Regions from separate parts of the Arthrobacter sp. 01L42 genome, predicted to be linked through region 2. Evidence: riboswitches for the same ligand, from Rfam matches in the RefSeq annotation. Region 2 holds a riboswitch; the other holds the start of a gene.
The links. A riboswitch is a leader RNA that binds a small molecule or an ion and turns the genes downstream of it on or off. The one in region 2 is predicted to bind glycine.
Positions count from the first base shown of each region.

Region 1: another riboswitch for glycine. It lies ahead of gcvP (aminomethyl-transferring glycine dehydrogenase); the one in region 2 lies ahead of gcvP (aminomethyl-transferring glycine dehydrogenase).

Region 1 is NZ_JBFTSL010000026.1:4,784-12,966, forward strand. It holds gene gcvT (glycine cleavage system aminomethyltransferase GcvT) at 1-28, opposite strand, end outside; gene gcvP (aminomethyl-transferring glycine dehydrogenase) at 41-2,962, opposite strand; glycine riboswitch at 3,002-3,116, opposite strand; glycine riboswitch at 3,118-3,216, opposite strand; gene AC1DN2_RS19050 (TetR/AcrR family transcriptional regulator) at 3,483-4,022, opposite strand; gene AC1DN2_RS19055 (MFS transporter) at 4,090-5,676, shown strand; gene AC1DN2_RS19060 (Dps family protein) at 5,846-6,325, opposite strand; gene AC1DN2_RS19065 (sigma-70 family RNA polymerase sigma factor) at 6,492-7,310, opposite strand; gene flgN (flagellar export chaperone FlgN) at 7,554-8,069, shown strand; gene AC1DN2_RS19075 (carbon storage regulator) at 8,084-8,183, opposite strand, start outside.
Region 2 is NZ_JBFTSL010000006.1:109,378-117,560, forward strand. It holds gene glyA (serine hydroxymethyltransferase) at 1-596, opposite strand, end outside; gene gcvH (glycine cleavage system protein GcvH) at 593-976, opposite strand; gene gcvT (glycine cleavage system aminomethyltransferase GcvT) at 1,034-2,170, opposite strand; gene gcvP (aminomethyl-transferring glycine dehydrogenase) at 2,180-5,026, opposite strand; glycine riboswitch at 5,079-5,186, opposite strand; glycine riboswitch at 5,188-5,285, opposite strand; gene AC1DN2_RS06945 (hypothetical protein) at 5,781-6,548, shown strand; partial or broken gene AC1DN2_RS06950 (SDR family oxidoreductase) at 6,683-7,213, opposite strand; gene AC1DN2_RS06955 (hypothetical protein) at 7,238-7,594, shown strand; gene AC1DN2_RS06960 (hypothetical protein) at 7,758-8,183, opposite strand, start outside.

The DNA of each region.
Region 1 (8,183 bases), on a different contig from region 2:
CGTACAGAGCCGTGTAGTTCTCAGTCATCGTTGGCTGTCCCTAGTTGTCAGAGGCGGAGTTGGCGGAGTCGTCGGAGTGGACTGCTGTGTCTTCTTCGAAGGCCTCGAGGGGAGGGCACGAGCAGATCAGGTTGCGGTCCCCGGCTGCGCCGTCGATGCGGCCGACGGGCGGGAAGTACTTGTCCTGCTTGAGCGTGTGGACCGGGAAGACGGCCTGCTCACGCGGGTACTCGCGGGTCCAGTCGGTGCTGATCACGGCAGCGGCGGTGTGCGGGGCGTTGCGCAGCGGGCTGTGCTCCACGGTGAAATCGCCGTTGGCCACCTGGTCGATCTCGGCGCGGATGGCGACCATGGCCGTGATGAAGCGGTCGATCTCGCCCAGGTCCTCGGATTCGGTGGGCTCCACCATCAGGGTGCCGGCCACCGGGAACGCCAGGGTGGGGGCGTGGAAGCCGTAGTCGATCAGGCGCTTGGCCACGTCCTCGGCGGTCACGCCGGTCTTGGCCGTGAGTTCGCGCAGGTCCAGGATGCACTCGTGGGCCACCAGGCCGCCTTCGCCGGTGTAGAGCACCGGGAAGGAGTCGTTGAGGCGGGCCGCGATGTAGTTCGCCGCGAGCAGCGCGGACTTGGTCGCCTCGGTGAGGCCGCGGCCGCCCATCAGCTTCACGTAGGCCCAGGAGATCGGCAGCACGCCGGCCGAGCCGTAGCGGGAGGCGGAGATCGGGGTGCCGTCGGCGCCGTTGGCGGGATCAGCAGCGTTGCCCGGCATGAACGGGGCCAGGTGCGCCTTGGCCGCGACCGGGCCGACGCCCGGTCCGCCGCCGCCGTGCGGGATGCAGAAGGTCTTGTGCAGGTTCAGGTGCGAGACGTCGCCGCCGAACATGCCGGGCTGGGCCAGCCCGACCAGGGCGTTGAGGTTGGCGCCGTCGATGTAGACCTGGCCGCCGGCGGCGTGGACCGCGTCGCATACCTCGCGGACATCGGCGTCGTACACCCCGTGCGTGGACGGGTAGGTGATCATGATGCAGGACAGCGCGTCCTTGTGCAGCTCGATCTTGGCGGTCAGGTCCGCGTGGTCGATCGTGCCGTCCGAAGCCGTGGCCACGACCACGACCTTCATGCCGGCCAGCACGGCGGAGGCGGCGTTGGTGCCGTGCGCGGAGGCCGGGATCAGGCAGACGTTGCGCTGGGCCTCCCCGCGGGAGAGGTGGTAGCCGCGGATCGCCAGCAGCCCGGCGAGCTCGCCCTGGGAACCGGCGTTGGGCTGGATGGAGACCTGGTCGTAGCCGGTGATCTCGGTCAGCTGGCCTTCGAGGTCCTCGATCAGTTCACGCCAGCCGGCGGTCTGGGATTCCGGGGCGAACGGGTGGATGGAGGCGAACTCCGGCCAGGAGATGGCTTCCATCTCGGCGGTGGCGTTCAGCTTCATGGTGCACGAGCCCAGCGGGATCATGGTCCGGTCCAGGGCAAGGTCGCGGTCCGAGAGGCGACGGATGTAGCGCAGCAACTGGGTCTCGGAACGGTGCGTGTTGAACACCGGGTGCTGCAGGTAGTCGGAGGTGCGCTCGACGGCGGGGTCCAGGCCGAACGCAGTGTCCGTGCCTGCAGCCGCGGCAGTCACGGACGCGCCGAACGCGGCTATGACGTCGGCGACGACGGCAACCGTCGTGGCCTCGTCGGCGGAGATGCCGACGGTGTCGGCGTCGATGGCGCGCAGGTTGACGCCCTTGGCGTCGGCTGCCGCGATGATCTCAGCTGCCCGGCCCGGCACGGAGACGGTGATGGTGTCGAAGAAGGAGGTGTGCAGCACATCCAGGCCGGCGGCCTTCAGGGAGGCGGCGATGGTCTTCGCGTGGACGTGGACCGACTGGGCGATTGCCTTCAGCCCGTCCGGGCCGTGGTAGACGGCGTAGAAGGAAGCCACGATGGCCAGCAGGGCCTGGGCGGTGCAGATGTTGGAGGTGGCTTTCTCGCGGCGGATATGCTGCTCGCGGGTCTGCAGGGCCAGGCGGTAGGCGGGAACGCCGGCGTTGTCCTTGGAGACACCCACGAGGCGGCCGGGCATGGAGCGCTCGAGCCCCTTCTGGACGGCCATGTAGGCAGCGTGCGGTCCGCCGAAGAACAGCGGCACGCCGAAGCGCTGGGCGGATCCGACGGCGATGTCAGCGCCCTGCTCGCCCGGGGACGTGATCAGGGTCAGGGAGAGGAGATCTGCCGCGACGGTGACGAGGGCGCCGCGTTCCTTGGCGTCGGCGATCACGGCGGTGTGGTCGAACACGCGGCCGGAGACGCCCGGCTGCTGCAGGACGACGCCGTTGATGACGCCGTCGGGCAGGCCCTTGGAGAGGTCGGCGACCTCGACCTCGAAGCCCAGCGCCTCCGCTCGGCCCTTGACGATCGCGATGGTCTGGGGCAGGCAGTCGGCGTCGAGGACGGTCTTGCCGTCGTGCGCCGTCTTGTTCTTATTCGCGCGGCGCATCATCAGCACGGCCTCGGCCACGGCGGTGGCTTCATCCAGCAGGGAGGCGTTGGCGATCGGCAGGCCGACGAGGTCCTGGACCATGGTCTGGAAGTTCAGCAGCGCCTCGAGCCGGCCCTGCGAGATCTCCGGCTGGTAGGGCGTGTACGCGGTGTACCAGGCCGGGGCTTCGAGGATGTTGCGGCGGATCACCGGCGGGGTGAGCGTGTCGTAGTAGCCCTGCCCGATCATCTGCACGGCGGTTTTGTTCTTCGACGCCAGCTTGCGCAGCTCGGCGAGGACTTCGACCTCGCTCAGGGCCGCGGCGAGCGCGAGGTCGGCGTCCTGGCGGATGTCCTTCGGAACGGCGGTGTCCACCAGGGCGTCGACGGTGTCGTAGCCGACAGCCTTCAGCATGGCGTCGACGTCGGCCTGGCGGCGCGCGCCGATATGCCGGTCAACGAAGGACGTGGAGGCTGGGGTAACAGTCACAAGGAACTCCATAACTCAGGCGGCGCAGGGTACGCCACATTGATTCGGGTTCCTCCCCGCTCTGTATTGGACCTGAGAGTTTCCGCGCAGCCCGCGTTTCAGGGCTCCGCTTGCACCGTCGGTGAGCACAGCATGTCCGGGACACGCCTGCTACTTTCCAGAGATGCCTTGCCGCGGCGGTACATGGGCCTGAGAGATTCCTGGGGAGGGTTTGCTCCTACGGCGCCTGCTTGTACCTACTTGCAGGACTCTCCCGCCGCAGATCAAAGGCGTATTTAATTGGGTGTTCAATCGGGGGTGACAACAGTCACAGCTCTCATTGTCCTATGCCGAGCGCGCGTCCGCAAACTCCCTCCCGGCGGCGGACCCAGGTTACGGGCCACGAGCCACCCGGCGGCCAATCCGGCGGCGCGATTTCGCCGGAAACGCCCGGAGTCGCCGCAACTTTCCGGCGTACTCGAACGCTTCCGGCGAATTCGGCGGGGAGTAAGGGGGGGTCGGCGGGGAGTAGGGGTGGGTGTGGGTGTGGGCTTCAGCCGCGCAGGCGCTCGACGGCGGCCAGGAGGCTCTGGACGTCCGCCTCGACTTCCGGCGGCGGCCCGCCGGGACCCCGCGCCAGCATGGCGTTGAAGTACAGCCCGTCCCCCATGCACAGGACGGCCTTCGCCATGGCGGGCCCGACGTCGGCCGCCAGCAGTTCCAGCCAGCTCGCCTGGCCGGCGGCGAAGCGGCGGAGGGTTTCCCCGTGCGCCACCTCGGCGAGCCGCGTAGCCGCCACGAAGACCCGGTCCATGGGCGTGTCCGCCCACACCGAGGACTTGATGAAGTACGCCGCCGCCCCTTCCGGGGCTGCCGCCATGGCCGCAACATCCGCAGCCAGAAGCCGGTCCAGCCGTTCCAGCAGGACCGCGATCATGGCCTCTTTGGTCGGGAAATGGTAGAGCAGGCCGCCCTTGGAGACGCCGGCCCGGCGCGCGACGGCGTCCAGCGTCGCGGCGCGTTCACCGACTTCGATGAGCAGGGATTCGAAGGCATCGAGGACGGCCTCGCGGGCGACGGGTTTCCTGGGCATGCCTCCCATCATGCCTGTCCGCGCGCGCATTTCTTAACTGTACCGTCCAGACGGTACAGTTATTCTCATGAGCATTTCATCGATCACCGTAGCCACCAGCACTCCTGCGGCCACCGGGCCCCGGGCACCGTGGCGTGACTGGGTGGCGCTGGCCCTGCTGATGTTCCCCGTCCTGCTCGTGGCCGTGGACAACACCGCGCTCACGTTCGCCCTGCCGGCCATCGCCAGCAGCCTGACCGCCTCCGGCGTCGAACTGCTCTGGATCGTCGACGCCTACCCCCTGGTCCTGGCCGGACTCCTGGTCGCGATGGGTTCCCTGGGCGACAGGATCGGCCGGCGCCGGCTGCTGTTCGTGGGCAGCGCAGGCTTTGCCGCGGTGTCCGCCGTGACGGCGTTCGCGCCGAGTGCGGAATGGCTGATCGCCGGCCGCGCCGGGCTTGGCCTGTTCGGCGCCATGCTGATGCCATCCACGCTGTCGCTGATCCGGAACATCTTTCCGCAGCCCAACCGGCGCAGGCTGGCGGTGGCAATCTGGGCCGCCGGCTTCTCCGGCGGCGCCGCCCTCGGCCCGATTGTCGGCGGCTGGCTGGTGGAACACTTCTGGTGGGGCGCCGTCCTGCTGGTCGCGGTGCCGATCATCCTGCCGCTGCTGCTGCTCGGGCCGGCCCTGATCCCGGAATCCCGCGATCCGAAGCCGGGCCGGGTGGACGTGCCCAGCATTGCCCTGTCCCTGCTGGTCATGGTGCCGGTGGTCTACGGGATCAAAGCCCTTGCCACCCACGGGCCGGCTCCCGAGGCCTTCGCGAGCATCGGAACCGGCCTGCTCATGGGCTATGTGTTCATCCGGCGGCAACGCGCGCTTGCCCGTATCCACAGGACAGACCACAGCACCGCGCCGATGCTCGACGTCAGCCTGTTTGGCAACCGGATCTTCAGTACGGCCATTGTGGCCAACGTCCTGGCACTGTTCTCCTTCAACGGCTTCATTCTCTTCCTGGCCCAGCACCTGCAGCTGCTGGAGGGCCAGTCCCCCTCGGCCTCCGGCGTCGCCATGGTCCCGGCCCTCATCGCCACGGTTGTAGCGGGGCTGCTCGTGGTCCCGCTGGTGCGCAAGGTGCGGCCCGGCTTTGTGGTGGCCGGCGGCCTGCTGCTGAGCGCGGCGGGCTATTTCGTGGTGGCATTCGGCGACCACAGCCAGGGCCCGTCGCTGCTCCTTGCCGCCCTGCTGGTGCTCTGCCTGGGGGTGGGGGCCGCGGAGACGATCTCCAATGACCTGATCCTGGGCGCGGCGCCCGCCGATAAGGCAGGGGCAGCCGCCGCTATCTCCGAGACCGGCTACGAAGTGGGGTCCCTGCTGGGTACGGCGATTCTCGGCTCAATCCTGACGGCCTCCTACCAGGGCAATCTCCGGCTTCCCGCGGGCGTGTCCGAACTCGCCCCGGCGGCGGCCACCAGCCAGGCCGGTGAAACCCTGGCCGGCGCTGTGGATCTGGCCCGGATGCTTCCGGCGCCCCTGGCCGAGGCGGTGACGGCGGCCGCGCGCACCGCCTTCGACTCGGGCGTGCACGTCACTGCGTCCATTGCACTGGTCCTGATGTCCGGGGCCTGCGTCCTGGCCGCCGTCGTCCTGCGGTCGGTGCCGAAGGCCCAATAGGGCTCAGCGGCCGCCGTCAGCGTCACGCCGCCGTCAGCGTCACGCCGTCGTCAGCAGCAGTCGTCAGCACCCAGGGGGGTCCAGCCCTTAAACAGCAGCGTCCGGCGCCGGGAGGATACCCGGCGCCGGACGCTGCTGTTTTTTTGGGGGGGCTGGTGGGAGCCAGTTCCTACTTGCTGTCCGGGGTGGTCACGCTGGCAGTGGCCCGCATGGTCTCGGCATTCACCATCCAGGCGTACTGCTCAAACTTGGCGATGAACTCGTGCAGCAGATCCGCGGTGGTGGGATCTTCCTCGTCCACTTCGTCATGGACCTTGCGCATGGTGCCGACGGCCGCCTCAAGCGCGGCGACAATCCGCTCGATGGCGTCCTTCGTGTTGATCAGGCCCTTCGGGAACTCGGCCAGTGCGGTGGACTTGGAAACCGTGGAGCTTCGGCCGTCCGGGAGGGCGTGGAGGGCACGCATGCGCTCGGCAAGGTCATCCGCGAATCCCCGGGCGGCGTCGATGATTTCATCCAGCTGGAGGTGAAGGTCCCTGAAGTTGGTCCCGACGATGTTCCAGTGTGCCTGCTTGCCCTGAACGTGGAGTTCGATCAGGTCCACCAGTACTGCCTGCAGGTTGGTCGTCAATGTTGGTGATGCTTTCATGAATCCTCCTCGATAGAACCGGTGCCGTGCGGGCCGCGCATGCCATTGCTGGCACCCCGGCCGATGCTTCCGACGCTACCGCAGCGCGGCGCCGGGCCGCGACGCTTCTGGGAGGAATTTCTCGGTCAGCTTACTAAGTCGGCTTACTAACCGTTTTGGGGGCGGTTTAGACGGCCTCGTTGAGGATGGGCCCACGCGGGAACACGGCCCGTGTGATGCCGCCGGAGGTGGATTCGGACAGCTGGGTGAGGTAGTCGTTGCGCCGCCTCGGGGTAATCCTGGACTGGGGCTGGAACGGCTGCTCGGGGTCGTCGGCGTAGTGGGCGCTCAGGCCGTCGCGCATGAGCCGGATGGCTTCCGAACGCTGCTGGGACACCGCTGCGTGCGTGGACCCGAGTTCCGCGGCCAGGTCTTTGACCGTGCGGTCTCCGAAATAGATCTCCTCCACCACGTAGCGCATCCGTTCCGGAAGGGATTTCACGGCGGCCCGAAGGTACTGGAGCCGTTCGTCCGCGAGCACGGAGTGTTCCGGGGTGAGGGTTTCGGCGGCCAGGGTGTCCACCACGGCCTCGTCGAGGGGCGTCAATGTGCGCGAGGCATCCGCGAGCGCGGCCTCCACAACGCTCTGCTGGACGCCCAGGGCAGAGGCGATCTCGTCCACTGTGGGGGTGCGGCCCAGGGCGGACGCCAGGGTTTCCTGCACGGACATGGTTTCCTTGATCCGGCGGCGGGCGGATCGGGTGGCCCAGTCGCTGGCCCGCATCTCGTCTGCGAAGGCGCCAAGGATACGCCGGCGCGCGAAAGCGCCGAACGGCACCCCGAGGCCTGGATCGAACGAATCGGCCGAGGTAATCAAGGCAATAGCGCCGGCTGACGCCAAGTCATCGCGAGAAAGGTGTGACGCCTTCGAGCACAAATCTGAGACGAGATACCCCACCAGCGGAAGGTGCTGCGTGACCATCTCGTTGCGTTCCACGCGATTCAATACTGTGTCCCCCCATGAGACCGGATCCGAAGGGTCCTCGACCCTTAAAACGCCGAGAGCCGCACCCAAAACCGACCGGTGCTCCCCCCATTGGAGTCAGCGTTCGCAAGTAGGGCGCAGCACCCATGGAGGAAACCTATCACCTGTTCCAAGATCTGCGTGTACCCTCAGGGAAAAGCTGTGTGAAAAATGCGGTGACCGCCCCGAAGCTGTGATTCACGGGGCGGAAAGAGAATGGGGCACATGAGCGCAAGTGATCTCTCCGCGGCACTGTGGCAGGAGCGGCGGCAGCTGGAGCTACTCCTCTTCAGGCTGGAAACGCAGCGCCTGCACGTCGTGGCCGGGAATCTGGAATGGCTGAGCTTCATGGCCTCCGAGATTGAAACCGTGCTGGACCGCCTGCGCTTCGAAGCCCTGGCCCGGAGCGTCGAGTCTGCTGCCGTGGCGGCCCAATGGGGCCTGCCGGCACAGACCACGCTCGTCGAACTGATTGCGGCCGCTCCCGCCGGGCCCTGGCCCGAGATCCTGCGCGAGCATCTGGACGCCCTGCACGCACTCCTGGCCCGGCTGGGCGAGGCTTCCCGCGTGAATGAGGACGCGCTGCGGAGCCTCCCGATGCCGGGACGCGCCGGCCCGGCGGGCACGGCCGGGCTTCTGGACCAGCTGACCATGGGAGGAAACCTGGAGCGGTCCCTCGCCGTGCTCCGGCGTTCAGCCCAGCCGCTCCTGGCCCAGTATCTCGGCGGGGACCATGTCTGATCCGGTGCGGGTCCTCAGCCGTCGGCGGGAGTGGCGCGCGGCGGCATGAGGCCGCGCAGCGCTTCCTCGGCGTCCGGGCCCGCTTCCGCCGCCGCGAGGTTCGCCGCCGCTATG
Region 2 (8,183 bases):
GCGAAGTCCAGCTGCCGGGCGTACGCGGACCAGCCGGCCACGATCAGCGCCGGCTTGTGCTCCTGGGCCAGGGCCTCGACCTCGGCCATGTCGATCCGGTGGTCCTCCTCACGGACCTGGTACGGGATCACGTTGTAGAGCCGGCCGGAGAAGTTGATCCGCATGCCATGCGTCAGGTGCCCGCCGTGCGCCAGGTTCAGGCCCATGATGGTGTCGCCCGGACGGATCAGGGCGTGCATCACGGAGGCGTTGGCCTGCGCGCCGGAGTGCGGCTGCACGTTGGCGTACTCGGCGCCGAACAGGGCCTTGACCCGGTCGATCGCGAGCTGCTCCACAACGTCAACGTGCTCGCAGCCACCGTAATAGCGCTTGCCCGGGTAGCCCTCGGCATACTTGTTCGTCAACACCGAACCCTGCGCCTGCATCACAGCCTTGGCGGTGTGGTTCTCCGAGGCGATCATCTCCAAACCGTCACGCTGCCGGGTGAGTTCGGCGTCGATCTTCGCGGCGATCTCCGGATCCAGCACGGACAGCTCCGCGTCCAGGCTCGGAGAAACGACCTGCTCAAACGCGACGGTACCCGTCGCGGCGCTCACAGCTCGCCGCCGTTCTTGGACGCGTACTCTTCAGCCGACATCAGTGGGCCTTCTTCGGTCACGGCGACCTTGAACAGCCAGCCGGCCCCGTACGGATCGCTGTTGATCAGCGCCGGATCGGAAACGACGGCGTCATTGATCTCCACCACCTCGCCGGTGACCGGCGCGTAGAGGTCCGAGACGGACTTGGTCGACTCGACCTCGCCGCAGGTCTCCCCCGCGGTCACCGCGGAACCGACCTCGGGCAGGTCCACGTAGACGATGTCGCCCAGGGCGTCGGCGGCCACGGCCGAAATCCCAATTCCTGCAGGGCCAGATCCGTCGGCAGCAACCCACTCGTGTTCAGCGGAGTACTTCAGTTCGGCTACAACTTTGCTCATTTATCTCAATCCTTAAGTTCGTATGTGGTTTCGGCAGGCTCAGCCAGCGGCGGCCGGCTACTTTTGGCGCTTGTAGAACGGCAGTGCGACGACTTCGAAAGGCTCCGTCTTGCCGCGGAGGTCAATGTCCAGGGCTGTGCCCGGTGCGGCGTGTTCGATGTCGACGTAGGCCATCGCGACCGGGTAGCCGAGGGTGGGGCTGGGCTGTCCGGAGGTCACTTCGCCGACGACGTTGCCGTCCTTGAGGACCGGGTAGTGGCTGCGGGCGGCACGGCGTCCGAGGCCCTTGAGCCCGACGAGTTTGCGGCCGGTCGTGGAGCCTGCGCCGGCTGCCTTGAGCTCGCTCAGGGCGGCCTTGCCGACGAAGTCCGACTCCTTGGCGAGCGAGACGACCGGGCCCAGGCCTGCTGCGTATGGGTTGCCTTCGCGGGAGAGTTCGTTGCCATAGAGCGGCATGCCGGCTTCCAAACGCAGCGAGTCACGGCAGGCCAGGCCGGCCGGGATGAGCCCGTGGCTGGCACCGGTTTCCAGCAGTGCTTCCCAGAGACCTGCCGCATCCTCGTTCGAGATGTAGATCTCGAAGCCGTCCTCGCCGGTGTAACCGGTGCGGGCGAGGAGCAGATCTTGTCCGTTGATCTGAACCTCAACCGCAGCGTAGTACTTCAGCTCGGTGACCAGGACATGCTGCTCGGCCGGGACCAGCGTCAGCAGGATGGCTTCGGCGTTCGGGCCCTGGACGGCGATCAGCGAGATCTGGGCGGAAACGTCTTCCACCGTCACGTCGAACCCGCCTTCTTGGGCAGAACCGGCCCTTTCGGCCAGTGCCGCGGCCACGACCTTGGCGTTGCCTGCGTTGGGGACCACCAGGTACTTGTCCTCACCGCGGCGGTAGGAGATGAGGTCATCGATGATGCCGCCGTCTTCCTGGCAGATCAGCGAGTACTTCGCCTTGCCGACGGCCACGGCCGACAGCTTCCCGGCCAGGGCGTAGTCGAGGAACGCCGCGGCGTCCGGGCCGGTGACCCAGACTTCGCCCATGTGGGAGAGGTCGAACAGGCCCGCGGCGTTGCGGACGGCGTGGTGCTCGGCGAGTTCGGAGCTGTACTTCAGCGGCATCTGCCAGCCGCCGAAGTCCGTGAAGGAGGCGCCGGCCTTTTTGTGCTGCTCGTAGAGAGCGGTGTAGTTCTCACTCATCAGGGATCCTTAGTTTTCGAATTCGGAAAGCGGCGGGCAGGAGCAGACCAGGTTGCGGTCTCCGGCGGCGCCGTCGATGCGTCCGACCGGCGGGAAGTACTTGTCCTGCCTGAGTGTGTGGACGGGGAATGCGGCCTGCTCACGCGGGTACTCGCGGGTCCAGTCGGTGCTGACGACGGCGGCTGCCGTGTGGGGTGCGTTGCGCAGCGGGGAGTTCTCCACCGTGAAATCGCCGTTGGAGACCTGGTCGATCTCCTGGCGGATGGTGATCATCGCCTCGATGAAGCGATCGATCTCCGCAAGGTCCTCGGACTCGGTGGGCTCCACCATGAGGGTGCCCGCCACGGGGAAGGACAGCGTGGGGGCGTGGAAGCCGAAGTCGATGAGGCGCTTGGCCACGTCCTCAGCGGTGACGCCGGTCCTGGCCGTGAGTTCCCGCAAATCCAGGATGCACTCGTGCGCCACCAGGCCGCTCTCCCCCGTGTAGAGAACCGGGAAGTGCTCATCCAGCCGGGATGCGATGTAGTTCGCCGCGAGCAGCGCGGACTTGGTGGCCTCGGTGAGGCCCTGGCCGCCCATCAACTTCACGTACGCCCAGGAGATCGGCAGCACACCGGCGGATCCGTAACGCGAAGCGGAGATGGCAACTCCCTTTCCCGGTTCGACCTTGTTCGCGTCCCCTGGCATGAACGGCGCCAGGTGGGCTTTGGCCGCGACCGGGCCGACGCCCGGTCCGCCGCCGCCGTGCGGGATGCAGAAGGTCTTGTGCAGGTTCAGGTGCGAGACGTCACCGCCAAACTTGCCCGGCTGGGCCAGCCCGACGAGGGCGTTGAGGTTGGCGCCGTCGACGTAGACCTGCCCACCGGCCGCATGCACGGAGTCGCAGACCTCGCGGACGTCTGTGTCGTACACACCGTGGGTGGACGGGTAGGTGATCATGATGCAGGACAGCGCATCCTTGTGCAGCTCGATCTTGGCCGTCAGGTCCGCGTGGTCGATCGTGCCGTCCGAAGCCGTGGCCACGACCACGACCTTCATGCCGGCCAGCACGGCGGAGGCGGCGTTGGTGCCGTGCGCGGAGGCCGGGATCAGGCAGACGTTGCGCTGGGCCTCCCCGCGGGAGTGGTGGTAGCCGCGGATGGCCAGCAGGCCGGCGAGCTCGCCCTGGGAGCCGGCGTTCGGCTGGATGGAGACCTGGTCATAGCCCGTGATTTCGGCGAGGTCAGCTTCGAGGCCGCTGATGAGTTCCCGCCAGCCCTCGGTCTGGGAGTCCGGCGCGAACGGGTGGATGGAGGCGAACTCCGGCCAGGAGATGGCTTCCATCTCGGCCGTGGCGTTCAGCTTCATGGTGCAGGAGCCCAGCGGGATCATGGTGCGGTCCAGGGCGAGGTCGCGGTCCGAGAGCTTGCGGATGTAGCGCAGCAGCTGGGTTTCGGAGCGGTGCGTGTTGAACACCGGGTGCTGCAGGAAGTCGGAGGTGCGCAGCACCGTCTCGGGCAGTTCGAAGCCCTTGGCCTCCACCACCGGGCCGGCGCCAAAGGCGACGACGACCGCGGAGAGGACCTCCGGCGTCGTGGTTTCATCGACGGACACGCCAACTGTGTCCGCGTCGATGAGCCGCAGGTTGATGCCCCGGGCCTCGGCGGCGGCGATGACCTTGGCGGCCTTGCCGGGCACGCGGACCGTGAGGGTGTCGAAGAAGGAGTCGCTCACCAGTTCCCGGCCGACGATCTTCAGCGTGGCGGCAAGGGCGCGGGTGTTGTTGTGGACGGTCTGGGCGATCGCCTTCAGCCCGTCGGGGCCGTGGTAAACGGCGTAAAACGAGGACACGATGGCCAGCAGCGCCTGGGCGGTGCAGATGTTGGACGTGGCCTTCTCACGGCGGATGTGCTGCTCGCGGGTCTGCAGGGCCAGGCGGTAGGCCGGGACACCGGCGTTGTCCTTGGAGACGCCGACGATGCGGCCGGGGAGCGTGCGTTCCATGCCCTCGCGCACCGCCATGTACGCGGCGTGCGGGCCGCCGAAGAACAGCGGCACGCCCAGGCGCTGGGTGGATCCGACGGCGATGTCCGCGCCCTGCTCGCCCGGAGGGGTGATCAGGGTCAGGGCAAGCAGATCCGCCGCCACGGTGACCAGTGCGCCGCGTTCTTTGGCCTCCGCGATCACGCCGGACTGGTCCCACACCCGGCCGGAGACGCCCGGCTGCTGGAGGACGAGACCGTTGATGTCGCCGTCGGGCAGACCGGCGGAGAGGTCAGCGACCTGCACCTCGAAGCCCAGCGCCTCCGCTCGGCCCCTGACGATGGCAATGGTCTGCGGGAGGCAGTCGGCGTCGAGGACGGTCTTGGCCCCGGCAGCGGACTTGTTTTTGTTGGCGCGGCGCATGAGAAGCACGGCCTCGGCAACCGCGGTGGCCTCGTCCAGGAGGGACGCATTGGCGACCGGGAGCGCGGTGAGGTCCTGGACCATGGTCTGGAAGTTCAGCAGCGCCTCGAGCCGGCCCTGGGAGATCTCCGGCTGGTACGGGGTGTAGGCGGTGTACCAGGCGGGGGCTTCGAGGATGTTGCGGCGGATCACCGGCGGGGTGACGGTGTCGTAGTAGCCCTGGCCGATCATCTGCACGGCCGTCTTGTTCTTGTAGGCGAGCTTGCGCAGTTCGGCCAGCACCTGGACTTCGCTGAGGGCGCTGTCCAGGGTGAGGGGCTTTTCCTGGCGGATGGAATCGGGGACCGCGTTGTCAACGAGGCCATCAACGCTGTCGTAGCCGACGGCCTTGAGCATGGTGTCGATGTCGGCCTGGCGGCGGGCGCCGATGTGGCGGTCTGCGAAGGTGGACGGGGACGATTGAACCGTCATGAGAGGAACTCCATAATTCAGGTGGCATCAAGACGCCACGATGATTCGGGTTCCTCCCCGCTCTGTATTGGACCTGAGAGTTTCCGTTTTGCCCTGCTGATAGCAGCGCGCCACTTGCACCGTCGGTGAGCCCGGTTGCCCGGACTGCTTTCCAGAGTTGCCTTGCCGCGGCGGTACGTGGGCCTGAGAGATTCCTGGGGAGGATTTGCTCCTACGGCGCCTGCTGAACGTACCGGCAGGACTCTCCCGCCGCAGATCATAAGCTGTGCCACTGGTCGGTGACACAGCTCACAATTTATCCGGTTCCCGGGCAGGATGCAAAATTTATTTCAATTGAGTCGCTGTCCCGCGGACGACGGCGGGAGCTCTTCGCCGTCGTCCGCTTGCGTGGGTGAGGCGCATGAGGGCCGTGTCGTTGATCCGGAACACGCGGTCCCAGAGGTCGTCGTCCACCTCGTGGATCGGACCCAGGGGGTTAGTCCATTCGGTGCATTATTCTAAACGGGATACTTTACATTTTCATGCGCGTCCCTCCCAGAGCGCTCATACGCAAGGAGCCTCCGTGAGCCTTCCGGATCAAGCGATGGAACAGGCAGCTCCCAGCAGACCACCAAGCAGGACTCCCGCCGGGGATGCCGCTTGGGGGTGGCTGATCGGGATCCTCGCAGGATTGCTCGGCTTGGGCCCATGGCTGGTATCCGGCGCACAGCTCCCGTTGCAGAACTTGTGGGGCGCAGAGGTCGTTCCAGACCAGATGCCTGTGTCGTTACTGCCGCTAAGCCAGTACGAACTCACCACGATCGTAGCCCTCCTCACCGTAGGAGGTGCAGCGGCCGGACTCGCGGTGCGCATCTGGTCCCCCGCCCGACGGCGACTGGTGACGTGGTGCGCGGCAGCCGGCGTTCTTGTGGTCCAGTTCACGGCTGCCGTCCAGTCCTTCACAGTGCTCGACGGCGGCTTGGCGGGCGGAACAATGGCGAGCCTGTACTTCGCCGGGCTGCTCGCGGGCGTGACCGCATCCCTCGCTGCTGCCCTCGTGGCGCACCTGCTGCTCTGTTCAAGGACCCGGAGCCTGGCGGCATTGGGCGCCGGACTCGTGGCGGTGCCGTTCGCTTCGTGGACGGTGGAGTGGGTTGTCGGCTTCGTTGGGCACATCAACGTCCCCGTCGCAGTGCCGTCAATCGCTCTCTGGATTCCCGCCGTCCTCGTTGGTGGCGCCCTGGCATGGTGCGGCCTTCGTCCTGCGCGGCGGACCGCGGTGTGGGCCGTGAACCTTGCCCTGTTGTGGTTTGTTCCCGCCCTGTTCATCTCGGTCAACTACGTCCTGGGGACTCGTATCCTGGCTGGCGACCTGCAGGAGATGCTGTTGATGAGTCGGCAAATCCTGGCGGTAACGCTTGGACCCGCGGGCGGAGCACCTCCCAAAATCTTGCTGGCTCTGGTCATCGCGTTGGCAGGGCTGGGTGCCAAATCCATTGCCGCCCGCCGGTGGCCGGACGTGCCCACCTTCCCGTCCACGTAAAATCCGGGCTCACCCGCGATGTGTGGACGTGATTGCACCAGCGGATCCGATGGTGCAATCACGGATTTGATCCCGATCCAGCGGACGACGGCGGGACTTCCCGCCGTCGTCCGCTTGCGTGGGGTGCCGCTCCCCTACAGCGCGGACCAGCCGCCGTCGGAGGCGAGGATGGCGCCGTTGATGTTGGTGCCGTCGTCGCTGAGCAGGAAGGTGATGGACGCGGCGAGCTGCGCGGCGGTGGCGGGGGTGGGGACGGTGGCCTGCATCAGCGGGCCGAGGCGTTCGGCCGCGAGCTGGGATCCCCAGGTGGCCACGATGTTGGTGATGGTGGGGCCGGGGGCCACGGCGTTGAAGCGCAGGCCCTTCGGCCCGTACATCGCGGCCGAGTTCTTGGTCAGGCCCACGACGGCGTGCTTGGACGCGGTGTAGGCGGCGCCGGCGGCGGACCCGCGCAGGCCGGCCTCGGAGGCGACGTTGACCACGGAGCCGGTCCCGGCGTCCAGCATCAGCGGCACCACCGCGCGGGTCAGGCGCATGAGGGCGGTGACGTTGATCCGGAAGACGCGGTCCCAGGTGTCGTCGTCCACTTCGTAGATCGGGGCGAAGTTGTCCATGATGCCGGCCACGTTCGCCAAGGCGTCGATGCGTCCGCCGGCGGCCGCAAGCCCGTAGACGAGGCCTCCGGCCGGGTGCTGGAGTCAGCCCGCGCTGCCGGCGGGGCCGACAGCGACGTCCTGGCGGGCCTGCGCGAGGCTGCGGTCGCCGAGGTTTCTGTTCTGCCGGACCTGGCGGTCACGCGGGGCCGGCTCCGGCTGATCCCCGAACACCCCGAGCTGGCGAGCCGGAGCTACGAGTCCCTTGTGCCGCAGCGGGAGAGGACGCGGACGTACCTGGTTTCGGCCGGGGTGCGCGAGGATATCGCGGGGTATCTGTGCGCAGCGCTGATCGGCGCGACGTTCGAGGCCTGGATGCAGTGGGCCGCGGGGACGGACCCGGATCCGGTGCCGTATTTGGTGGCCGCGGTTGGTGTGCTGCGGGAGGCGTAGACGGCGAATCGGTGCAGCCGGTTCGACCAGGGCAAGCATCCAAGAAGTCTTTGCAACCGCCGATGATGGACCCGGCGTAATTTCGCAGCAGGACATTCATGTTGCTGAGCAGGAAATCTGGCGCCCACTATAGGAAGGCGCTCTAACTCTCAGCGGACCTGGGTTAGTCAATGCGTGCGTTGCCGGAGAACATACCAATTGCTTTCAGGTCATCGGCAAGCCAATTCAGGGCGATTTCACTCGACGCTCTATCGTGGTTGGTTTCTAGCAAAGAGCCAACGCTGGAGAAACGCACGAATGGCGACGATGCTCGGGCGGTCTGCATCCACTCGTTGAGCGCCTCGTTGCTGATTCCAATCTCTGGCTCGAAGCCCCACTCCTCTTGTTCGATCTCGAACCTCAGGGCACAGCGTCCTGTCCTCGACATCATCCAGTCATGCGGGGAATCCGTAGTGGCCTGTTTCATGAGTTTCGTGGGAAGCACCCGGAAGCTAACGGCGGGCGCCCCGTCCCAGCCGGTCCTGTGGCCAATTCTGAGCACCCCGACCACACTTATTGGTCGCTGGGAAAGTAGTGACAAGGCCCAATC